DNA from 2 places in the Pseudoalteromonas sp. SD03 genome. Region 1 is predicted to be linked to the other one. Evidence: predicted binding sites of a transcription regulator. Region 1 holds the regulator's gene; the other holds the start of a gene.
The links. The regulator LexA, encoded in region 1, represses DNA repair genes until DNA is damaged. The targets are predictions, from matches to a motif close to TACTGTATNNNNATACAGTA.

Region 1 (12,639 bases):
TGCTCAGGCGAATAAATAACTTAGAAAAAAGCTTAAATGCGCGACTATTTCATCGCCATGCTCGCGGCTACAAAGTCACAGAAATTGGCGCTAAGTTATTTACCACAGCACAAGCGATTAATGGTGAACTAGAGCGCCTACATAATGACATTATTGCTGCAGATAGCACCTTGCAAGGTAGCTTGTTACTCACCACAGTTAGTGGCTTTATTGATGTATTAAGTGAGGTGTGTGAGCAGTTTCAAACCTTGCATCCGCAAGTGCAATTACAAGTGATTATGGATCAAAAACGCTTACGTTTAGATCATGGCCAAGCACATATCGCAGTAAGAGCTGGACCCAGACCGGATGAGGGTGATTATATTGCTCAGCATTTAGCGGCGCTCTCGTCAGGATTTTATGCATCAAAGCATTACATTAGCCGTTATGGGTTGCCACAAACATTAGCGCAACTATCGCTGCATAGCTTTGTGTCAGGTGTAGCAGGGTATAATGCCAAAGTGCCTTACTTTGCATGGGTTGATGAAAATATTCCCCCGTCGCAAGTTAAGCTAAGAGTGTCAGAAACCTCAGAAGCGACCCGCGCCATCGTTAAAGGACTCGGTATTGGCGGATTACAGCATGATGTTGCAGCGCAATACTCTGATTTAGTCCCTGTACTGCCTAATGAACTGAGTTGGCCAACCGATTTGTGGCTGGTTACGCATCATTTAGTGCATCGAACGGCAAAAGTTCAAGCGTTTAGTCAGCTATTAAAAAATTATTTTAAGCAGCGAAAGTTAAGTTAAAAAGGCTACAACGATTTTTTTATTGAAACACCTAAGCGCTTGGCTAGCCGCGTTAAGTTAGCGCGGTCGACCTGTAAACTACGCGCTGTGCTTGCCCAGTTATAATTATGTTGTTTAAGTTGCTGTATTATAAGTTGCTGAGTATAGGTATCTGTGGCTTGCTTTAACGAAATGTTGTTTGCTAAAGGTGGGATTACAAGCTGGTTTGAGTGTTCAAGAGCTAAGGTGTTAACATCGCTTAAATTTAGCTCACAATGCGCAGGTTCAATAGTAATAATTGGTTGCTGCCACTGATGTTGTTTAGCCTTTAATGCAGCCCGATTAATCACATGCTCAAGCTCCCTCACATTGCCTGGCCAGTCATATTTTTTAAGCAGCAGTTGCGTTTCAATACTGAGTTTTAGCTGTTTAATAGCGAGCTTGCGGGCTGTTTTTTCTGCAAAATAACCGGCTAATAAAATAACATCTTCATCACGGGCTTTCAATGGAGCGACTGTGAGTGGATAAACACTTAATCGATGGTACAAATCGGCGCGAAACCGTCCTTGTGTTACTTCGTGTTTTAGGTCGCGATTGGTTGCTGCAATCACTCTAACATCGACATATTTAAGTTCATCTTCGCCAACGGTTTGTACTTCGCCACTTTGCAGTACGCGTAATAATTTACTTTGCATAGCCAGAGGCAGCTCGCCGATTTCATCTAAAAATAAGGTGCCGCCATCGGCTAACTGAAATTTACCTTGGCGGGCATTTTGGGCGCCGGTAAAAGCGCCTTTTGCATGGCCAAAAAATTCACTTTCTGCGAGGTTTTCAGGCAGTGATGCACAATTTAAATGAATTAATGGCTGATCTTTACGTGCGGAGTGTAAGTGAATATTACGTGCCACCAACTCTTTGCCGACCCCAGTATCACCTAAAATAAGGACACTAAAGTTTGATGCCGCAACCAGTTTTATCTCATTTTTAAGCGTTTGTATTGCTGAGCTTTGGCCAATAATTTCACCACCATCACGTTTGAGCGCCTCACGGTTTAACGCTTGTACTAATTCACTAGAGTGCTGCGCATGTTGTTTGTAATGGGCAAGCTCTAGGGCTGTTTTAAAGTGCGCACTGCACAAGGTTTGTAAGGTGTTGAGTGTATCAGTGGTAATACCGTCAAACGCATTGGCGTTAAGGCTATCAAAGGTCAGAATGCCAAGTAGTGCGTTTTTATCATAAAGGGGTAACCCTAAGCAGGCATGCACTGGAATATCACCGGTTTTAGCCAGTAGTAGCCCGTCGTATGGATCAGGTAGTGGACAGTCATGTGCAAATTGCAGAGCCAAACGACTACTGCAGATGGCTTTAAGGCGAGGATGCTCCGCAATATCAAAACGTCGTCCTAGGCTATCGGGCATAAGCCCTTTAATGGCTAAGGGTTTTAATTGCTCACCTTGGCGAATTAATAATGCACTGGCATCGCTGGGAATAACACGTTCAACCGTGGCTAAAAGTTGCTCAAAACTGTGAGCATGTAACGTACTTTGCGCAAGTTCTAATGCAACTTGCGTCAGGTTGAATTGTTGGTTCATGTCAAAATGACCTTTTAGTGTATTTTTACAGGTTTTATAGTAGGTCATAAAGACCCATCTTGTAAAGCGAGTTAATTTAACCTTTTGAATATTATAGGTTTAATTGGTTGGCACACTCTGTGTAATGCTAAATGCAAGCAGTTAGTTATTACATAGGAAATAAACATGTTATCCGATAAAACCATACAAATAGTTAAAAGCACGGTGCCATTGCTTGCAGAGGCAGGTACGGTCGTAACCGATCATTTTTACAAGCGCATGTTTAGTCATAATCCCGAGCTTAAACATATTTTTAATATGACTAATCAAGAAACGGGTCGTCAGCAATTTGCATTATTTAATGCGTTGGCTGCGTACGCGCAAAATATTGATAATTTAGCCGTGTTAAAAGAGGCGCTAGCGCGAATTAATCATAAGCATACCAGCTTAAATATTTTACCTGAGCATTATCCTATTGTGGGCGCACATTTAATCGGTACGTTAAAAGAGCTTATTCCTGAGCAGTTTACTGCCGATGTTGAATATGCGTGGCGCGAAGCCTACGGTGTACTTGCTGATATTTGTATTACCGAAGAAGCGGCATTGTATGCGCACAGTAAAAACAACCATGGTGGCTGGGCAGGCACGCGCCAGTTTGAAATTACTGATAAACATATTGAATCTGAATTCGTAACTAGTTTTACGCTGACACCTGTGGATGGTAAAGCAGTTATTACCTACAAGCCAGGACAGTACATTGGCATTAAAGTTAAGCCTGAGGGCGCAGAATATGAAGAGATCCGCCAGTATTCTATTTCGCAAAAGAGCAATGCTAAAAACTATCGTATTAGCGTTAAAAAAGAGTGCCAACCAAAGCCTGGCGTGGTGTCTAATTATTTACACTCACTAGAGCAAGGCGCACGAGTAGAGTTATACCCGCCAGCGGGAGATTTCATTTTAAAAAATGAGGCAACTCCAGTGGTACTTATTTCAGCAGGCGTTGGCCAAACCCCGATGATGGCGATGCTGCAAACGCTACTTAGTGGTGATAAAAATCAAGCGATTAGTTATTTGCACGCGTGTGAAAACAGCCGCGAATTTTCATTTAAAGGGTATTTAGCGCAGCAAACGGCAATGCATCCACAGCTAAAAACATTTACTTGGTTTAATCAAGGTGGCGAGGAGTGTGATTTCACTGGGCTAATGGATTTATCGGTGCTTGAGGCATCATTACCTATTAGCGAAGGGGCATTTTATTTGTGTGGACCAGCATCATTTATGGCTTACGTAAAAGGCCAGCTACTTGATTTAGGTGTGCAAAGCTCAAACATTCACTACGAAATATTTGGACCACACCAAGCGTTATAGGTTAATTAAAAGCGTGTGTTACACGCTTTTAATTTAAACTTACAGCTTTTTACTATTTGTGTTAGCAGCATAAGCTTGTTGTTGCCAAGCATTAAATAGCTTTTGTTGTTTAGCTGAAATTTTTAAACCATACGTTTTTTGCATGTAAGCGTACGCATCGGCAATGCGTTTACGTGCATGAACAGGCGGTTCAACAACACGTTGTTTAAAATTAACTTTAACCTCACAGCGACCATATTGCGTCGCGTTTTGGGCTAACATGCCAAAGCGGTAGTTTGAGCGATCGGCGTTAATTTCACCAATTGCAGGGGCTAAATTGTTTATATCGGCTTCCATCAAGCGAAACTTAGCGCTAACTTTGCGGCAGTTTTTACGCCCACCATCTTGCCAACATTGTAACTGGTGACCAAATTCCCATGCAGGGACAATATGTTCCCATTCAATTCGCAGGGCACGTTGATTTACTTTGCCTGAGCGGGTTAGTGTGTTGCGAGGCACGTAGCCACAATGGGTAGGGTCGGGTACCAACTTTTTGCCTTGTTTTTTTATATCGCAACCACAATAAATACTTTTAGCGTTTTCGGGAAGGGTATTAATTAAGTGCTTTTTGGCACTCGAAAACCGCGTAAATTGTTCGCCCATTGCTGAAAAACAAGCACAGCAAGCCAACAAAGCTAAAATAAACCGAATCATATCCATCACATACGTGAACTACAGGAGCGGCTAGTTTAAGGCCTAGAATAAAAAAGTAAACTGCCGCCGGCATGCTTTAATTTTAATTTGCGTATTTTGTGTAGGGCGTTTTTTAGGAGTAAATAGTGGGCAATATTCAGAGGCTAACGCTAAAAACGCGTTAATGCAGTGATTCCTGCGTTGTTGATTTGGTATAACGGTAAAACTGCGTTAAAGTTTGCAATGAGATTAATAGAGGGTAAAAACGAGATAATGTCGGAAATTCAATTTTTAAATGTAGATCTAGAGCTTGAGTCAAAGCAAGATATTAGCGTATTAGTTGCTGATTTAAAAAAGGTCGCAACTATTTTACATTATGATAAAGACGAATACCGTCAACTTGCTCGCATTGAGGTTGCAGGTGAAATAACCACGCCAGATAAAGCGATTAATCACTTGTGTGAGTTAATCGAGTCGTGTTCACGCAATGCATTAAAGCAATGGTTGAGTTGTTCACGCAGAACTTTCGATATTGGGTTTGAGTCTGGCACTTCGCCAAAATGCTTTAACCAAGCCTTACATGCAGATACCTTGTTACGTATATCTGCAATTGGTGCAGGCGTAGAAATTACTATTTACCCTTTCGAAAAGTAATTTAATTTCAACCTTGGTTAATTGACTTACTAGCCTTTTCGCTCTACTACGGCTGCGGTCATACGTGATACGCAGCAAAGCTCATTGCGGCTATTGGTTATTTTAATATCCCAAACCGAGCTGCGCTTGCCGATATGATAAGCTCTCGCTGTGGCCGTTAATGTGCCATTGCGTGATGCCTTTAAATGACTTGCACTGATCTCTTGGCCAACACAATAAAACCGATTGAAATCAACCACAAAATTAGCGGCATAACTTGCTACTGTTTCAGCAAGCACCACATTTGCACCACCATGAACGATACCCATAGGGTTATGATGCTCTGGAATTGCCGGCATAGTTGCCACTAAGTAGTCATCACCAATTTCACTGATTTCTATTCCCATGGTTTTCATGAGTGTCCCTTGGCCTGTAATACCTTGATCTAATTGCTTACAAAACTCTAATGTAATCGGTTGATGCCAAATACTCATGCTAGCTCCTTGGATAAGTAATTGAGAATTAAAATTTATTAATATGATAATGCGTTGCTAATAATTACATTTATCACCCTGCTTTTAAAGTAGGTTATTGTTTGATGATAACGGCATATAAGGCATTAATTTATATTTGCGATTTTTAAATAACTGTATATACTCACAGTTAATTGTACTGTATGGAAAACCAGTTGTATGCGACCATTAACGAAACGCCAAGCGCAAATACTCGAACTCATTAAAGTGTTTATTAAAGACACTGGTATGCCTCCTACACGTGCCGAAATTGCACAAACACTGGGTTTTAAAAGTGCGAATGCTGCAGAAGAACACTTAAAAGCACTGGCCAAAAAAGGTGTGATTAAAATGAAGCCAGGCGCGAGTCGGGGCATTCAGCTTGTTGAAGAAGAGGAGCCAGAGCAGTTAGGCTTACCTTTAATTGGCAGGGTGGCTGCCGGTGAGCCTATATTGGCGCAACAGCATGTAGAAAGCCACTGTAAAATTGACCCTTTAATGTTTAAACCTGCGGCCGATTTTTTATTGCGTGTTAACGGTATGAGTATGAAAGACATTGGTATTATGGATGGTGATTTACTTGCTGTGCATAAAACCCAAGTTGCCGAAAATGGACAAGTTATTGTTGCCCGTGTTGACGACGATGTAACCGTGAAGCGTTTAGAAAAAGCGGGCAGAAAAGTACTCTTACATGCTGAAAATGATGAGTTTTCAGCTATTGAGGTCGATTTAGAAAATGAGTCGTTCAATATTGAAGGCTTAGCGGTAGGTGTTATTCGTAACGCTGACTGGATGTAGTATTAAAGCATAATTTAGCGCTTAATAGTGATTAGGCGCTGGGTTTGTTAGCAGCACAATGTCTAACTTATCAAATGTATGACTATATGTTGTTAAGTGCTTCTCCTATCATAAATAAAATCACTAAATACTTTATAAATAAACAAATTTACTCTGCTTTTTTAAGTTAACAATTTTTTATATTTCTATCCTGTAATTTCAATACACCCCTTACTAAACCTGACTCTTAGATTAATTGCCTGACTAGTTGCTATTTTTTTAGCTGCGCATTTTAAAAAATACACCTTGTTTATTTTTCATACTCACCTTGCTTATTGTTTATTTTTTAACTAGTTATTAAAGAGCTGGAATAAAAATAACTCACAGCTTAGTCGTTTTGAGAACACACATTTACTAAATCCAGCACCCTTATAAAAAATAAAAATAACGAATAGGCGTTTAAGCCGTATGCCTCTTCGCTTTGCGTCAGCAATAGCATCAAAGGAGCCGTCACATGGGTAAGCTGAGTTCTTCCTTGTGGCTTATATTGTTTGTTTTTTCGCAGAATGTGCTTGCTAATAGCCAATATAATATGCGTAAAGGCGTAACCGATATAAGTAATAATGTATACCAACTGCACATGACTATTTTTTTAATATGTTGTGTGATTGGGGTGATCGTGTTTGCCATTATGTTTTGGGCACTCATTCATCATCGCAAATCTAAAGGGGCTGTCCCTGCCCAATTCCATGAAAGCACCAAAGTAGAAATACTGTGGACTGCGATCCCTTTTGTCATATTAATTGTTATGGCCATTCCTGCGACTAAAACCTTAATTGCCATGGAGGATGCCAGCAAAGCTGATCTCACCATTAAAATTACAGGCTCACAGTGGAAGTGGCATTACGAGTATATGGGGGAGGACGTTGAGTTTTATTCCATGCTAGCTACACCTCAAAATGAAATAACCAACCTTGCTGATAAAAACCCGAATTATTTACTCGAGGTCGATAAACCGCTGGTACTACCAATTAATCAAAAAGTACGTTTTTTAATGACTTCAGATGATGTTATTCACTCATGGTGGGTGCCTGACTTTGCCGTTAAAAAAGATGCAAACCCTGGGTTTATTAATGAAACATGGACCAATATTAATGAGGTTGGTACTTACCGTGGGCAGTGTGCAGAGCTTTGCGGTAAAGATCATGGTTTTATGCCTGTTGTGGTAGAAGCTAAAACTGAAGAAGACTTCAAAACGTGGTTAGCAGAGGCTAAACAAGCCAAGCAAAAAGCAGCTGCAGCAGACGCTGCGTTATTAGACCAAGTTGTACCAAAAGAAGAGCTGATGGCGCTTGGTGAGCAGGTTTATATGGCGAGCTGCGCGGCGTGCCATCAGCCAACAGGATTAGGCTTGCCGGGTGTTTTTCCGGCTCTTAAAGGCAGCCCAATAGTCATAGGTGATATCAAAGGGCATATAGATATTTTGCTCCACGGTAAACCAGGTACGGCTATGCAGTCTTTCGCAAAGCAATTATCAATCAAGCAAATAGCAGCTGTTATTACCTATAAACGCAACGCGTGGGGTAATGACACTGGTGATGTAATTCAACCGAGCGAGATACAAGCGGCACTGGATGCTGATGGGGAGGCTAAATAATGAGTAGCATTGCAGAACAACCTAATACCAATGAGGCTCATCATGCCCATCAACCTGCCACAGGCTTTAAGCGCTGGTTATTTACAACCAACCATAAAGATATAGGTAGCTTATATTTAGTTTTTTCACTCACCATGTTTTTAATTGGTGGGGCAATGGCGATGGTTATTCGAGCTGAGTTATTTCAGCCGGGCCTACAACTGGTTGATCCTCACTTTTTTAATCAAATGACCACAGTGCATGGTTTAATAATGGTGTTTGGTGCGGTTATGCCAGCCTTTACCGGCTTGGCAAACTGGATGATCCCGCTAATGATTGGTGCGCCAGATATGGCCTTACCGAGAATGAATAACTGGAGCTTTTGGATTTTACCGTTTGCGTTTTTAATCCTATTAGCTTCATTATTTATGCCTGGTGGTGGCCCTGCATTTGGTTGGACCTTTTACGCGCCGCTTTCCACCACTTATAGTAACGACAACACAGCAATGTTTGTATTTGCTGTGCATATTATGGGTATTAGTTCGATTATGGGGGCCATTAATGTGGTGGTCACCATAGTAAATATGCGTGCTCCGGGTATGACGTGGATGAAGCTGCCGTTATTTGTGTGGACATGGTTGATCACGGCGTTTTTACTTATTGCAGTTATGCCGGTACTTGCTGGTGCAGTTACTATGGTGCTCACCGATAAATACTTCGCGACCAGTTTCTTTGATGCCGCTGGTGGTGGCGATCCGGTGATGTTCCAACATATTTTTTGGTTTTTTGGTCACCCTGAAGTTTATATTATGATTTTGCCTGCCTTTGGCATTATTTCTACGATTGTTCCCACCTTTTCACGTAAAAAACTATTTGGTTATGCCTCTATGGTGTATGCCACCTCCTCCATTGCCTTGTTGAGCTTTATTGTGTGGGCGCATCATATGTTTACCACTGGTATGCCCGTGGCGGGTGAGTTGTTTTTTATGTACGCGACTATGCTGATATCGGTACCTACCGGCGTAAAAGTATTTAACTGGGTAGCGACTATGTGGCGCGGGTCTATTAGCTTTGAAGTGCCAATGCTGTTTAGTATCGCATTTATTGTGTTGTTTACTTTAGGTGGTTTTTCGGGGTTGATGCTAGCGATTACACCTGCCGATTTCCAATATCATGATACCTATTTTGTGGTTGCACACTTTCATTATGTACTCGTAACGGGCGCGGTGTTTTCTATTATGGCGGGGGCTTATTATTGGCTGCCAAAATGGACCGGAAACATGTTCAATATTACCTTAGCAAAATGGCATTTTTGGTTGTCGTTAATAAGTGTAAATGTGCTGTTTTTCCCAATGCATTTTGTGGGGTTAGCCGGTATGCCACGCCGTATTCCAGATTATGCGCTACAGTTTGCTGATTTTAACGCCATTATTAGTATAGGTGGGTTTGCCTTTGGTTTATCGCAATTATTATTTGTGGTGGTTGTGTATAAATGTGCAAAAGGGGGCGACAAAGTGCCTGCAAAAGTTTGGGATGGAGCTGAGGGGCTTGAATGGGAAGTTGATTCACCTGCGCCTTATCATACGTTCTCAACGCCGCCGGACATTAAATAATGACTCACTTGCCGTTATTAAAAAAGCTGGTGGTGATTTGCATTGCAATGTTTGCATTTGCATTTGCCATGGTCCCTTTGTATGACGTGTTTTGCGATATAACGGGGCTTAATGGTAAGCCCTCGTTAGAGCAGGCACAGCAAAGTACCTTGGTCACTGAAAATAGAGAAGTCAGCGTTAGTTTCACTACGCATGCGCAAAGTGGTGCGCCTTTTGAAGTTAAATCTAAAGAGTACAGTGTAGATGTAAAGCCTGGGGCTATGCGTGAAGTTAAGTTTAGCGCTAAAAATAACAGTAATGAAGATAAAGTAATGCAGGCTATACCGTCGGTAGCACCAGGAAAAGCGGCCAAGTATTTACACAAAATAGCGTGTTTTTGCTTTGATCAGCAACCGTTAAAGGCAGGTGAAGAGCTGGAGTTTACATTATTGTTTTATGTAGATACTGAATTACCCAGTGATGTAGAAGAGTTAACCCTGTCTTATACCGTATTTGATATTAGCGAGCGGCTAGTAGCCAGTAATAACTAGCTTATAAAACTAGTGAAAAACTAGGAGCAAATAAAATGAATCAAAAATATGAACATTATTATGTACCAGAGCAAAGTCCATGGCCAATAGTTGGGGCAGTTGCGTTATTTTTTATTGCGGTAGGCGCAGCCTTAACCGTAATGGATATGGGCAAAGAGGGTGGTAATGGCGTTTACTTGTTATACGTAGGTATAGCTGTACTCCTTTACATGCTGTTTAGCTGGTTTAAAAATGTCATACACGAGTCTGATCAAGGGCTTTATTCTGCACAAATGGACCGTTCTTTTAGGCAAGGTATGAGCTGGTTTATTTTTTCAGAAGTGATGTTCTTCATGGCATTTTTTGGGGCGCTTTTTTATGCTCGCATGTTTTCTGTGCCTTGGCTTGGAGGTGCGGATAACAACGCCATGACAAATGAAGTATTGTGGCCGACGTTTGAAGCCATGTGGCCATTGCTAAATACCCCAGGAGGCACTTCGACCCAAGCGATGGGCTGGCAAGGGTTGCCGCTTATCAACACCCTTATTTTGCTGGCCTCGTCGGTAACTTTACATTTTGCCCATGTGGCGATGGAAAATAATAAACGTACCCCACTCAAAGTATGCTTGGGAGCGACCATTTTACTCGGAGTGTGCTTTTTAGGGCTGCAGGTAGAAGAGTATATATATGCTTATAACGATCTTAACTTAACCCTTGATGCGGGCATTTATGGCAATACCTTCTTTTTGTTAACCGGCTTTCACGGCATGCACGTCACCTTAGGAACAATTATTTTATTGGTGGTGTTTTTACGCATTATGAAAGGACATTTCACTAAAGATAAGCACTTTGCCTTTCAAGCTGCAGCTTGGTACTGGCATTTTGTTGATGTTGTTTGGCTGTGTTTGTTTGTATTTGTGTATGTGCTTTAGTGATTAAGGGAGACTGATTTGCCTTAATAAAACCAAGTTTTAGTGCGGCAATCACCATCACTAATACCACAACAGAAAATAACACCCGACGCCCTAAAAAGTGAGACATAGGGCGTCCATTGGTTTTCCCTGACACCATAATTAATAAAGCACGAAATAAATTAAATAATATAAATAATAACAGTAGAACAATAATAATTTTAATAATCACTGGATTATACCCTTATGCAGTTAGTTGTATTTAACAAACAAAAGCTTAGCTCAATAATAACAATTTGCTTGGTTGTTATTGTGGTATTGGTTTGTGTGCGACTAGGGTTTTGGCAATTACAGCGAGCAGAACAAAAGCAACAGCAGCTTAGTGCCATTGAAAATATACAACAACATGGCGTAATGAGCTGGGCAGAGTTACAACAGCTGCCAAAAGAGTGGAACAAAACCGGTGTATTGGTTTCGTTAAATGGTTATTTTGACACTAATAATTATTGGTTGCTTGATAATCAAATCTATAATGGTCAGGTTGGTTACGACTTACTGGCATTATTAAAACTGTCTGATGAATCACGCTTTTTGTTAGTGAACTTAGGCTGGGTAAAAGCAGAACGTTCAAGAGAAATCCTACCAAACGTAACAATACCTAGTGGTAAATTTACGTTAACGGCACAAATTAAAGAAGATAATTTAAGTGGCTTTACCTTAGCCAATAACAATACTCAGTCGGATTTAGCCAAACGAATTCAAATCATTGATTTACAAGCATTGAGTAGCCAATCTAATCGCCCTTTAGTGAATTTTATGGCTTACCGCCAAGGTCAAGCTGATGAAATTGCTGCCCCTCATTATGAAGCCGTTGTTATGAGTCCAGAAAAACATTATGCCTACTCAGTACAGTGGTTTTTAATTGCGGTTGCCTGTGTGGTGGTCGCTATTTTTGCAAGCAGGAAGAGGATAGATAATGAAAAATAAACCCCTGTTACTCTTTGCTGTGTGCTGCGCTATTCCCTTAGTGCTGGCTTACAGCGCGTTAAAACTTGATTGGCTACCTACAGCAATTACTAACCATGGTGAATTTTTAGAGCGTGAAATTAAGCTAGACAATTGGGCGCAGCATAATCCTAAGCAATGGACCATCGCTTTAAATTATTCAGCACAATGCAAAGCGTCTTGCACAGAGCAATTAGCCGCTTTAGACAATTTATATGTTGCCCTTGGCAAAAACCAACACAAAGTTGATATGGCTATTATGGGACAGCCTGAGCTAGTTACAACGCGTTGGCATGTTATTGATGAGCAACAGCAGTTAAAACCTGCCAGTTTGTATTTAATCGATCATATGGGGCTAATTGTACTGGAGTATCCATTTAGTTCTCAACCACAAGAAAACCGTTTGATCCAAAAAGGGTTATTAAAAGATCTAAAAAAATTACTCAATTACTCTCGTTCGAGCTAAGTAGAGGATGCTATGTATAAAAACTATAAAAATTTGGTATTAGCAACGAGTTTATTCGCATTAATTGTGGTGGCTCTGGGCGCATACACGCGTTTAAGTGACGCAGGGCTTGGTTGTCCCGATTGGCCTGGTTGTTATGGCTTTTTAACCGTGCCTAAACACGAAGCAGAGATTGCACAAGCGATTCAAAGTTATCCCG
Region 2 (12,639 bases), 1.4 Mb from region 1:
AAAATGATTTCATCACTTAACGAATTAATTCTAGAAAATAATGCCCAAATGAATTTTTCATTATTATTTTCAAATTTTGAATTTGAAAATAATTGATTTCGTTCTGAAATGAATTCGTCCCAAATTTTATAATAATGAGATTGCATGAGCATCCTTGTTCGCATAACAGCTTATTGAACACCATTTTGGTGGTTTATAACACACCAAAACGGCGTGTATTACATACCCTGATAATTTCACCAATAATTACCTTTGTAAACAAGTAATTAAAATAGCTAGGAATTAAGCTTGTTATTTTGCACCAAAGCGGCGGTTAATAATGTTATCGGACAAAATTAGGCTCCTACTCAAAAAAGCGGGAATAAATTTAACTTTTTCAGTGTCCGGTTATCGCTCAAAGCCGCCTGTCAGGCGAAGTCTAAACCCGTTCTTTTAAACTGTAAGATCGGATATGAGCTACTACAATTTAAGCATTAGCCATTAAAAACCCGCATTATGCGGGCTTTTTTGTGGGTGGTGTTTTTATTTTTGACTTAACAACTGAGTGAAATACCCAGTTGCGGCGTTTAACTGTTGATTTCATGGTTCACCATAATTCGCTTAATTCTTTTTCTAACTGCTTTTGTGCTAAACGTTCTTCTAATAGTTCACGGGTTGATTTGCTGCGCTCAATATATTGCGGCCGTGGCTCTTGGTTTTCATGATGTGATATTTTTATCGGTGTGCTTACTGTCTTGGGTGACACAATGCGCGCTTTTTTAGAGCGTGGTTTGGTTTCACCAGTGCGGGCTTTGTAAGCTTTGCGATCACAGCCACAACCTTGAACAAGCCCTAAGTTATCTTTACGTACTACGCGAGTGGTTCCGCATATGCATTTACACATAAAATGCTGCACACCTCGGTTGCGGCGGTCTTCGTTTAATACTGTCCAGTTGTTGAAAACGTCACCCGCTTTTACTTTACCTGTTGCCATGGCTGTTCTCCTGTTGTTTTGGTTGTGGTCTATTGGTTACTGCAAATACATCGGCGTTAGGTTCTTGCTGGTAGCCGGTGCAAATTTCTGTAGCAAATACGCTGTTATTGGTTTTCCCGCATTGGCCGTATTGGGTTTTAGGCGCGGGCTTGTCGAATTTAGTAATAAACGGGCTGTGCTGATCCTCTGCATATCCTTTTGGGCAAAACGCCTGGCAACTAATACATGCCTTTGGCATGAGTACTTTTGAAATTTGAATAGTCATTTTCTCTCCTACGCCATTAAATCCAGTGACCACCAATCGTTGTCGCTGATTGCTGATGCGCTGTTATTGTTTACTAAAATTGCTAAGTCCCAATCGCCAATGGTGATAAGGCCGTTTTTAGGCTCGCCGTAATGGAACTCACCGAGTTCATTGCGCGTTGCATTAAGGGTTTCGCGCCCGTCTAGCTGGGCGTATTGATAAGCAAGGTCTACTAATTGGCGAGCTTGCTGCCAGTGATTCTCTGTTACATGCCAGCTTGCCGATTTTTGGGCGAGTGTTTTTGCTCGGTATTCAATAGCGAGGTGCTTGTTGTGTTTTATTTGCGCGGTTTCGTCTAAAACATGAAGTTGGCCGTTTTTAATTTGGTAAATTTGGTCGTCTCTGGCGATCCTCTTGCCGTTATTAAGATCCTTTTTAACCTCTGTGATCTGTTTTTCATCACACCCCACCATATCGAGTATTAACTCGGCGCTAGAGCCCACGGCTATAGGCGTACAGTTATTACCACTAGACCAAGATAGGTCGGCTGCGCCGACGTTGGTGCTAGCCTTAGCTGCGAGTTTTTCTGCTGTACCTTTGAGTTGCCTTGTCCATTCGATAAGACGGGTTTTTAAGCTGGTTGCATCCGTTACGTTATGCACATTGTTAAACAAACGTGTAAGCACGGCTTTGTAATCAATGTTGGTTACAACCCCTTTAATGCGGCGAACTACTTCGGCGTAGTCGTTACCCATTGGGGTGTCTTCGTACATTGATTTAAAGTTAGCGGCGCGGCCAATACACATACCGCCTTGTAGTTTTACGTAGTCTTTCCAATTAGCGTTATCTGCCGCGTACCGAATAGGCTCTATTATTTCGTCTTTAATTGGTTTGCCTTTTGGCATACGGCGAAGCTCTCGCCAAACCGTAACGCTTGGCGAACCTTGAAATTGAAACTGGCGAATATTCCACGTACTTGCCCAGGCTAAAACGGGATTGGCTTGCTCTTGCAGGTTTTCGCCTGTGTCGGCGTCAACATGATCGGTCAGCATGTAACCATCAATATTTTTACTAATGTATTTAGCAATGTAGGCCGCTGCACTGCCCTTGCTTTTATCGAGCTTTACCGCGTCAAAGCGTGGGCTAAAAGTACGGTAAAATTTGGTAGGCGCTTTATGGTTTTTCGCCTTAAACTTTTTAGGTTCTCTTTTTTCAGCCTTGGCTTTCTCGGCCTCTGCTTTATTGCGTTGTATGGCTACTTCGTTAGCCTTCTTTTTAGCAAAGCCCCACTCGCTGCGCTTTTGTTTATAGATTTTAAATAACTTGGTTTTCTCAGTCCCTGCACGGTATTTAACGCAGGCTTCTACTGTTTTTATGTGGGTGCCATGGGTGTTTATATCTACAAATTTATTGAATACTTTTGCGCGGGTAAGCTCGGGGCCATAACGATCGTAAAGCTCGCTTTTATCCTCTTGAATAAAGTACCAACGCAAAATAGCGTTGATTTCTTGAAGTTTGTTTTTTGGCATGAATAACATCATGTGCCAGTGCGGACACCCGTCAGCATGTGGCTCTACAACACGTACACCAAAGTACTTAAGCTCACGGCGGTTTAATTTAGACCGTGCCCGCGCCCATGTTGTGGTTAAATAATTTTGCGCATCTTTAGGGGTTGAACCGTCCCACGTACTTGCATTGGCATGAAAACGCGCAGGGCAAGTAATGGTGTAAAACATGGCAACATAGCCCATTTCGTCGGCTAGTTCTTCGGTTTCACGGATGCGTAGCATTAGCTCATTACGGCGGTTAGCAGGGTTTGCCATGCCGCTTTTTACGGCTTCAATTAAGTTAATTACATCGCCGTCGCTGCTTTGTAGTTCCATCATTTCGAGGAACTGGCGACCACTGGCTTGGGCAAAGCTAAATTCACGTTGTGCTTGTTTTGATGAATACGGGCTAATACCCCGGCGTTTAGGTTTTTGGTTTTTTTTGTCGTAGTAAAGGTCTTTACCCACTTGGCCGGTTGCAATTTCTAGTAATTCCAAAAACTGTTTACGCAGGGTTTTTAATTGGCGAGCCCACCATTTATCGCATTGCAGTTTAAGCAAGGCGATTTCAAAACAGGCTTGTGGTAGGTCGTCTTCGCGCATGTCGTAAAATGGCACGTTTACGCCAAACTGTTTGGCATACCCTGCAACCCCTTCGTAGGTAAGGCGTACTATTTTTTCATACGGTAATTGCTGGTTTTGCTCACTTACATCAAGTGCTTTTTCAAGGCACTCTAATGCAAGAGTGCCTGCATGCTTTTTAGTTTTTTCAACACTACTTAGAATATGCCATGGCAATGGCATATTGTGAGTAATACTGAGCAGAACACCAAAGCGAGGCTTTAAACGCGCAATAGTGCGGTGCATCCATGTATTAGCACGGAACTGGCTCCCCGCTTTTTTTTCGGTGTAACGATCAATGTATTTACGGGCCATGCGACTTTGCAGCGACACAGGCACCTTTTCCAAGTTACTAGCAAGGTAATTAAAGTCGTCAATATCAGTAATAGACGAAATTAAGCCCTTAGCTATGCTTGATAGGTTAAGGGCGTCAAGGTCGAGCGGGATTGGGTTAGCCACGGCGCTACAGCTCTATTTCCATTGGCTCGCCACCAGTTTGTACGGCATTTAATGCAATGCTCATTAAGCTGTATGCTCGTTCAAAATTAACATCATCATCAGCAATCAGTTTTACGATTGGTAGCAAGTCGGTTAGCGTGTCTTCGCACTGTATTAGCATGTGTACGGTGCTACGTTTGTTTAAAAGACGGATAGTAAAATTGGCTTGCTCAATAGCGTGTTCAACAATATTCAGTATTAACTGTTTTTTAGATAGATCTTGGTCTTTGATAGTGGTCATTTTTAGTATTCCTTTGGGTGTTGTTTTAGGTGTTATTTCACAACGCCAAGCGCTGAGAATATTTTGCGGAACTCGTCGGTTCTATCGCCAAGGTAGGTAATAAAGCAGCCTTTTGGTGCGCCTTTTTTTACATTCCCTTGTGGGTCGTTGAAATGTGTGCGGCCATCAATAAAACAGCTTAAACCTGCGTTTAATAACTTTTGGCACCATGCTTCTGAGCTATTAACAAAGGTAATGTTCATTGCTTCTTTAAAGTGACCTAGTGCAAATTGCTCTAAGTAGTAGTCAATCCAATCGCCGTTGCTTGCTATATCTTCGGTAATGCAGTGGCCGCGATACTTATGGTAGCTCGGGTCGTTACATATTTTTTTAACGCACTTTGGTTTGCAGGCAAGTTCACCTTTATTAAATGGATGATTTAACCAAACTGTGTTTGCAATCCATTTTTGAGTTAATGCATCATCTTCTTTAGTGAAGTAGTTCATTGCTCTCACTGATTTATTTGCAATCGAATTGCTTGCAGGGTCTAAACCAACAACGGAGAACATTTGGTGCACATACTTCAAAACTTTAGCTGGCGTGTAAAACTCAACATTGCCACTGTCTTGATTGATTAGCTGATCGGGAGTCATGGCCGTTCCTTAATGTGCTTGTGAATCAGTTTTTAACTGTTCAACTAAATGCGGAACAACATCAAACTTAGGCGGGGTTCTTTCGAAGTTTTCGCGCCCAAGTACATTTGCTTCAGTAAAAGCGGCAACAATGTCTTGTAACGCTAAAATGCCTTTGCGAACTGCATCACGCTCTTGAAAATTAAACTGATAAAAGCTCATTTCAACATGACGTTGTTTAAGCCCCGCAGCAATACACACTATTTTGCGTTGCTTAGCGGTTAAAACAGCATTAAACACATAACCTGGTGTGCGCGTTCTATCACTCATTAATGCTTTTATTTCAGCTAAGCCTTTTGGTATGTGGCGCCCTTCTACTGCTTTTAATGGTGCAGGTTGTGCGTTTTCGGTTTGTTTAACTAATGCATTTGCCATGGTTATGCTCCTAGTTTGCTTTATGTTGGCCGTAAAACTCGTGAAACTTTTCAGCGCCTAGGCGCATCCATTCTTCTATGTCTTCTTCAACCCATACCACACGGCCGCTTGATGCCTTGTGCGATTTAGGAAACTGGCCGCGCTCTATTAAGCGGTAAATTGTTGAACGGTGAATACCGCACTTTTCTGCCACATCGGCTGGGCGTAAGTAGCGGTCGTTAATGGTGATAACTTCGCCGCGTAAATTGCGGCGGTAGTGATCGGCTATATTTGATTGGTTCATGCTGCTGCACCTTCTGCTTGGGCTTTTATCTGATCACCAAATTGGTTATGAAAGTGTTCCGGTGTCATTGAGCGCCAAATGTTAATATCGGTCGCTAACCAAAAAACACGGTCGCCAGCTATGCGGTGACTTGGTGGGAATTTATTAGCAGCCATTAACTTGTAAATCATTGCGCGAGAAATACAGCAAAGCTCTGTAATATCTTTGGCTCTTAAAAACTTTTCGCTTTCGCTAATAGGCTCACCTAGTAGTGTTGTGCGGTATTTTTTAGTATCCATTCTTTATTCCTCATCGTATTTAATAGCACTGTGTACAGTTCCTTTTTTTGTACTTTTTATGCTAACCTAGTTAGTTAAAAGGCCTTTTTGCTTTATTAACCTGCAAAAGGAACATAAATTGATTTTAATATACTCTTAAAGGTCATAATCATGACCCGTGTGACTATCGTAGATCATAAGGATGAACCATGTCAATCTCACTTGGCGAAAAATTTAAATTAATTCGCGGAACTACTGGTTTAAATCAAATTAAATTTTCTGAGCTGGTAGGTATTGGCATTAGCTCGTATAAAAAGTATGAGTCAGGCAATCATGATGTTGGCACTCAATCCTTGCTGAAAGTTGCTAATCACCCACAATTTAAAAAATATTCGCTATGGCTTATAACAGGCGAGACAAATCCGGCCGCTGGGCAGTTTGCACCAGGCGATGTGATTGATGAACTTGGCTTGTTAAATGAAGAAGAATTTGAAGAGCAGTTTATTGATACGTCTATTAAATCGTTAATGATGTTTTTCCATCTTGATTGGTTTAGGGTAAACCCAGATAAAAAAATTGATATTAACGACTGCGGTAAATTACTACTAAAAGACTTAAAACCGATTATTGACGCCCGCGCAAGCAAACCCGCCAATAGCCAAAAAACAGCATAAAAAAGCCCGCATTTAGCGGGCTTTTTAGTTACTTGTTATTTAATCGTTTTATTTCTTCATCTACTTGTTGCTTTAAGTTTTGGTAGGCTGGTTCAAGCTTCTGCCTTAGTTTTGGTATTTCGGCATATGTACCGTGATTTAAATTTTGAATTACGTGAACAAGGCTTAACTCAAAGTTACTGCAAGCAAGTGCTTCATCATAATATTCACTATTAAGATTGCCTGTATTTTCTACTAACCTATCAAAATCGCTGCAGATAACATCTAACTGTTTATCATAATTCTTTTTTACGTCATAAAATCTTAGCTTATCGCTCTCTTTGAATGGCCCTTTAAACCAATAGTCTAGCTCGTCAACTTTTGATTTTAATTGATAAATTAAATCTATTGGTTTTAACTGTTTGCGCTCTTGGGTTTGTTCAGTAGGTGTGCTTTGTGTGTTGTTATTGGTTTCGGTATTACTACCGCTACTTAAAATAGCAGCAATGGCCAATAGGATAATGCCAAATATAACGGCTGATTTTTGGGTTATGTCTTTATGTGTTTTGCCCTTTGATTCGGCTTTTTCTTTGTTTGTTTTGTTTATTTTGTTGAGCACAGGCGGGAAGAAAAACCCAGCGGCAAACATACAAATTACCCCTGATAGGTGATCGCCTAAATCAAAATACATTATTACTGATATAAGTGATAACACCCCGAGCACCCACGTTCCGACCTTGATCATACTTATTCCTTTTATTTTCCGTAATATGTAGGTTTATACATTAATTTATAGCGCACTTTTTAACAAGGCGAACCAAAATCGAATACGATAAATATTAAAAAAGTATTAGAATAATATTAGAAAAATACTTATTTTCGAATATTGACAGTGTATATAACTAAATGTTCTATGTAGCGCTAGGCTGCTACTTACAACGGTTTGAGACTGCATGAGACAAATACGGATAATCCCTTACTTGTCTATGACTTTGGCGTCAGTTATATTTATTTACACGGTAAACATTTAAACAAATGTACATTTGTATAAATATGTAAGTCCATTGTTAGCATCTTACTAAGGAGGCTATATGTTGGAACAATTAAGAATTTATCTAGCTGATATTTTTGCACCTGGTGTAGAAGAAAGCAAAAATAATGAGATAAGAATGATTATGCGTAAGAACGGTTCATTTAAAGTTGATATGAAATCATTTAGAAAAAGTGATGAAGTTAAACGACAGATTGATTACATACGCAATGAAGAAAGAGCCTAAGGGCTCTTTTTTTTTAAAGGGAATTTTATGGTTAAGCCTACCGTTTTTATTATCTTACTAATTTCAATTGTTGGTTATATTTTTTGTAAAAATAGTCATTTCACTTCACCAAAGTTCAGTAAGTCTAACGGCTATCATACTTTTTTACTTTCAGCTTGTTATGGCAGTGGTATTTTTGTTTTAGCTTTTGTTTTATATTGGCTGTGTAACTCAGACTCCGACAACTATTTTTTTGTTGGTTTTTTAAGCCCTTTATTGATTAATATTTTCAATGATATTGCTCCTTCAATCTATGTACCTTTTTGGTTTCTCAACTTTGTTCAGGTTTCCCTAATTGCATTGTCGCTTTCATTCGTAACCCCATGGATATTTCTGTTGCTTGCAATGCTTTTTTCAAAATCAACTAAAGCAGATGTAATGTACGGTGCTTTTAGTAAGATAGCTGATACAGATGATTTATCTGAATTTTCTAGCCTATTCTTTTTAAGTAATGAGACAGGAATACCGATAGCATTCACTTTATCAAATAGAAAAGTTTATGTTGGCTACGCATTTCATGGAGCCAAACATCTTAATGATATTATGGTGCTGCCTTTTAAGAGTGGTTATAGGTGTGATGATGAATTGCGACTTGAACTGGTTACTGACTATCAACCTATTTTTGATTATCTCCTTAAAAATGAAGAAGATGATGGCGCAAGGTTTTTAATAACTATCCCCATTAGAGAAATTGTACACGCTAGCTTGCATGACTTTGGCTATAAAGACCTTTTTAAAGAACACGAAGTACCCAAGAAAGATAAAAAAAAGCCCACTTTTATATCTCGAATATTTAAAAACCCGCATTAGCGGGTTATTTAACAAGTTTGAATATGGGCCGTTCTTGTGCAAGGGGTAAGTTAGTTGGCTTTTTAAGTGCTTGGTTTCTAAATATGGTGGCGCGTTTATGTGCCACGTTCATTGATTCTATTTTATCCCAGTTATCTGGCTGCTCTATTGTGGCGCCTAAATCCATAACTATAGAGTAGGCTACACCGTAATCGTCTTGTTGGGCCGCTGTTCCCTCTGGCATAAAGTGCTTTATTTTATGTTTAAGCATGGTTTCTATGCCTGTTGTGTTTTGGCCGCGTACTATAGCGACCCCAGTTATACATAACGCCATTGTTAAACAAATAAACATTACTATGAGTAACGGCATTTAAATTCCCTCTTTGGTTAGTAGGTCAGTAAACTTTTTAACTGGGTATATAGCAACAACACCTAGCGATAATATATTTAGTGCAACAACGCTAAAACTATAAGCGGGTGACAGCATGCTGTTATCTAGCAGGCCGCGCATTATAAATTGTATTAGCTGCACAACTGCTTGAGCTAGTGCAAGGTATAAGCAAAAACGCGCTGTTGTTGAGAACGTGCAACCCCTAATGCTATGCATGAAAAATAACGCAACAACAAATGCCATTGAGCAGCTAAACATGGTGAAGTAAAAAAACTGCCTGAGTGCTAGCTTGCTCATTTCTATTGTAATTATGTATTGCGCCAAGCTTGAGCTTACAAAGTGAAATACCATCACGGTAATCGCTGCAATAAAGCATGAATGCATTGTGTGATCATCAATTGATTTTAAATTACTCTTACCACCAAAAAATAACGCTGATCGGTGTTTGTTAAGCGTTGCGAGTAAAAATACAATAATGAGCATTTCTAAAGCTCTTATTGTCCAGTCTGTGGCGGTTATAAAATCAATCATGTGTTTTCCTTGGTTGTGTAATTAACCAGCAGTAATGCTGGTTAATAGATTTAATGGCTTACTTCTTTTTTGGTGGCTCTACACCGCCGCCGCCACCGCCATTTTTATTTCTTGCTACACCAGCATTGATGCGTGCTAGTTTTCCGTGTGCATATTGCTTGTTCATACTGTGTTCCTTTTGTTTGTTAAAAGATTCCTAATTAAGGAGTCAATTTCATTGTAATGATAAATTTTATAATAGCAACTCAAAGCACTGTATATAAACCCAGTTTAATCTTCCGAACAACTTGATTTATAACAATTTAATAGTGCGCGGTTTTACCTGTTTTCAACACTAAAAACACCTGTTTTTTACTCGTTTTTTTAACTTTTATACTATTTACTTTAATGGTGGCAATGTCTTATAGCTTTTGTTAAAAAGCACATTATTTAGCCTTTATTCTTCCGAACATTGTTTTAAAAGTGGCTTAAACAGGGCTAAAATTAATTTAAATTATTTTTATAAATAGGGTTATTTGATGATTGATTCTAATGTTGATGTAGGACCAGGCATAAAAGAGCTGGAGAAAAGTTTAGATAACAGCCTTTTAAGTGACTCTACTTTTATTGGCCGAGCAAGTGGAAGGAGCATGGAAGGTGTTGGAATATTTAGCGGTGATTTATTAGTTATAGATAGGGCGGCAAAAGTTAAACATGGTGATGTGATTGTTGCGGTGTTAAATGGGTTGTTTGTTTGCAAGATAGCAGATTTAAAAAATAACCTTTTACTTTCAGCCAACCCAGAAAATGAACCAGTTAAGCTCACAGAGTTTGACCAGTACAATATTGAAGGTGTTGTAACTCAGTCAATTAGAATGCATAGGGCTAATTTAGCCTTAGGATAGACAGAAGTTACATTAACTTTAAAAAAGGCTCTCCTTTCACAATCACTTTTGTTGTATCTAATTTATTAAGCTCATTTGTATTTATGTTTAATAAATTAGCTTCAACTAAAAATACCGCTCTTTGGTTTTGCTTATCAACACTCAAAATTTTAACCTTTGCGAATGTTTCTGCCTGTTCAGAGCGAACAAGCGCTTCACCCTCTAAGTCTGCAAATACAGAAAAGTTAGGGTTATCTTTTGATTTTGATACAAGCTCAACGCCCTGCTTTATATCTTTCTTTTTTATCGCAAACGCATGAAAGTCGTTTTCATTTTTACCAAATGAAACAATCACTGACTCATCCGAACCCGGCAATAAATTAAAGGAATCGACACTAATATAAAGTATTTTCTGCTGAAAATTATAAACATGGGAATAAATTATCAACGCTACAAGTATTATAGAGAAAAATATTTTCATAGGGGCGAACTCTAATTAACATGTTTATATTAAATAGAGCATAGTGCATTGGAAAGAATTGTTAATTGTAATGTCCGAAAAGTGCCAATTGCGGACACTCATAACCTTAGTCACTTGTTATAAGCCTGTTTAAATAAATTAGAACAAGTTCTTTTCACAACTAAGTGTATTCAGAATAGTGGCCTTTAGAGTAGAGCCCTTAATATTGACATGATCGTATCTACCAATTTTTGAATCATTTGAAGGTACGATTCTTCTAAACGAATATTCTCCATCTCTTGACGGGAAAGATTGATGCAAAGTTCCGTTCACTACTCTATAAAAACTACGATTAACGTTTCCATTATTGATATAAACTTCAACATCAATAAAGTCCATAGAATCGGTTACTTGGTCCCATCGACCAAATTTTATGGATTCTTCCTTTGTCATGGTTCTAACTTTACCCAGTTTAATAGCTTTGACTACGGAAGGGCTTGAATCACTTTTTGTTTTAGCTATTGAGCAAGTTGTGTTCTCAAATTCGAATGCTTGTAACGAACTACTTAGCAAAGAAAACATGATTAATACTGACTTAAATTTACTCATCGGCGATTGCACTCCAACTCTGCGTACGATGCATTTACAAGCATTTTATTATTGATTTCTGCCATATCTAAATAACCTGATCCTGGATATTTGTATGTATACGTACTAACAGTGTAAAATTTGTAGCCTGTAGGTGTTTCAAGTTTTGCCACACAGTTCTTGTACTTGTCACTTGTGCAGGATAAAGTCTCGTCACCAATCGTCATTGTCTGATAGTCCTTATCAAAGATGATTGTTTCTGAAAAATTACCAACATTTTGTTTTTTTACCTGACACACTAGGTGTGTATAGTTTTCTAATTGTTTTGTCTGTTTGCTAGGAGCTGATGTTGATTGACATCCAGCAACTAACAACGGAACCAAAAGAAACATAATCTTTTGCATAAAACCTCTTACTAAAATTTTAAATGTTTATATTAACCCGTTGAGAAGGTATAAATAAAATTAGGCTTATGACGCCTGCCTTCAGCCGACCGCTTGGAGCGGATGACCGAAGGGAAGTAGCGGAAAGCGGGTCGGCTGCAAGACGTTGTTATACCTAAGTTAATTTGGACAGTTGATCTACGACTGTTGCGCCTTTTTCGATTATTTTGCCCCAAGTATCCGCTGACTTGTTGAGCTTGGCAGCCTTTTCAGTAGCGGATTGAACGTGCCCCCAAGCTATCTTAATTTTACCGACTACTGGCTCGGATGAGTTTTCCCGAATTACTTCAGCATTCTCTAGGATTTCCCCCAAACCGTCGACATAACATTTTTGAACCGCCTTACTACCGCGAATTTGTAAATCATGTAACCCGCGTTCCAAAAGCGATATTTGTTCAAGTACAAAATGCTCAAGCTCTGAATCTAGTTCTGAAATCTCCAATGATTCTCTTAGATCAGCAACCAATTCTGCGATTGTATCAATGTGCGATTGGTCAAATTCTGCCTCATTTTCCGGAATGATGAATGCCGAAAAATCCAAACAAACTAGGAGTTCATTAGTAATGTGTTGTTTAAAGCTCTTCCAGCCAGCGTTGACGCTTTCCACTGCTGTGGCTTGATAAGCTTTCGTGAAATGAGGCTTATAAATGTTTTGAGGAACACCAGCTTTCGACAGTTTTCGAGCGGTTGCTTTTAGCTCTGAACGAAGAAGCTCAACAAGGCGAATTACTTCAAAAGACTCCATATCGCTGGAATCACCGAGAACAATTCTCCACGCTTCAACTGTCTTGACATCATCTTTTTGTTGACGGGCTTTCCGAAGAATGTCTCCGCAACGTGTTGCTGAATTATGTTTTGTTTCAGGCTGCAAGGAGCTCTCCCTTAGGTATAACAA

Region 2: the regulator LexA is predicted to act here: its motif matches at 9,642-9,661, upstream of ABZP26_RS05765 (LexA family protein).

The regions. Positions count from the first base shown of each region.
Region 1 covers NZ_CP162514.1:3,338,201-3,350,839, reverse strand. Annotated here, with positions in the region: gene ABZP26_RS15655 (LysR family transcriptional regulator) at 1-788, shown strand, start outside; gene norR (nitric oxide reductase transcriptional regulator NorR) at 794-2,359, opposite strand; gene hmpA (NO-inducible flavohemoprotein) at 2,525-3,706, shown strand; gene ABZP26_RS15640 (endonuclease) at 3,746-4,399, opposite strand; gene ABZP26_RS15635 (hypothetical protein) at 4,652-5,032, shown strand; gene ABZP26_RS15630 (PaaI family thioesterase) at 5,062-5,505, opposite strand; gene lexA (transcriptional repressor LexA) at 5,704-6,321, shown strand; gene coxB (cytochrome c oxidase subunit II) at 6,815-7,957, shown strand; gene ctaD (cytochrome c oxidase subunit I) at 7,957-9,549, shown strand; gene ABZP26_RS15610 (cytochrome c oxidase assembly protein) at 9,549-10,079, shown strand; gene ABZP26_RS15605 (cytochrome c oxidase subunit 3) at 10,115-10,990, shown strand; gene ABZP26_RS15600 (DUF2909 family protein) at 10,893-11,201, opposite strand; gene ABZP26_RS15595 (SURF1 family protein) at 11,216-11,956, shown strand; gene ABZP26_RS15590 (hypothetical protein) at 11,946-12,440, shown strand; gene ABZP26_RS15585 (heme A synthase) at 12,453-12,639, shown strand, end outside.
Region 2 covers NZ_CP162514.1:1,233,699-1,246,337, reverse strand. Annotated here, with positions in the region: gene ABZP26_RS05840 (DUF5677 domain-containing protein) at 1-146, opposite strand, end outside; gene ABZP26_RS05835 (hypothetical protein) at 587-973, opposite strand; gene ABZP26_RS05830 (hypothetical protein) at 960-1,238, opposite strand; gene ABZP26_RS05825 (replication endonuclease) at 1,247-3,844, opposite strand; gene ABZP26_RS05820 (hypothetical protein) at 3,849-4,124, opposite strand; gene ABZP26_RS05815 (DNA N-6-adenine-methyltransferase) at 4,157-4,756, opposite strand; gene ABZP26_RS05810 (hypothetical protein) at 4,766-5,170, opposite strand; gene ABZP26_RS05805 (helix-turn-helix transcriptional regulator) at 5,181-5,453, opposite strand; gene ABZP26_RS05800 (helix-turn-helix transcriptional regulator) at 5,450-5,731, opposite strand; gene ABZP26_RS05795 (helix-turn-helix domain-containing protein) at 5,920-6,384, shown strand; gene ABZP26_RS05790 (hypothetical protein) at 6,413-7,108, opposite strand; gene ABZP26_RS05785 (hypothetical protein) at 7,455-7,640, shown strand; gene ABZP26_RS05780 (hypothetical protein) at 7,668-8,489, shown strand; gene ABZP26_RS05775 (hypothetical protein) at 8,494-8,838, opposite strand; gene ABZP26_RS05770 (hypothetical protein) at 8,839-9,390, opposite strand; gene ABZP26_RS05765 (LexA family protein) at 9,909-10,274, shown strand; gene ABZP26_RS05760 (hypothetical protein) at 10,282-10,734, opposite strand; gene ABZP26_RS05755 (hypothetical protein) at 10,873-11,322, opposite strand; gene ABZP26_RS05750 (hypothetical protein) at 11,319-11,705, opposite strand; gene ABZP26_RS05745 (hypothetical protein) at 11,860-12,615, opposite strand.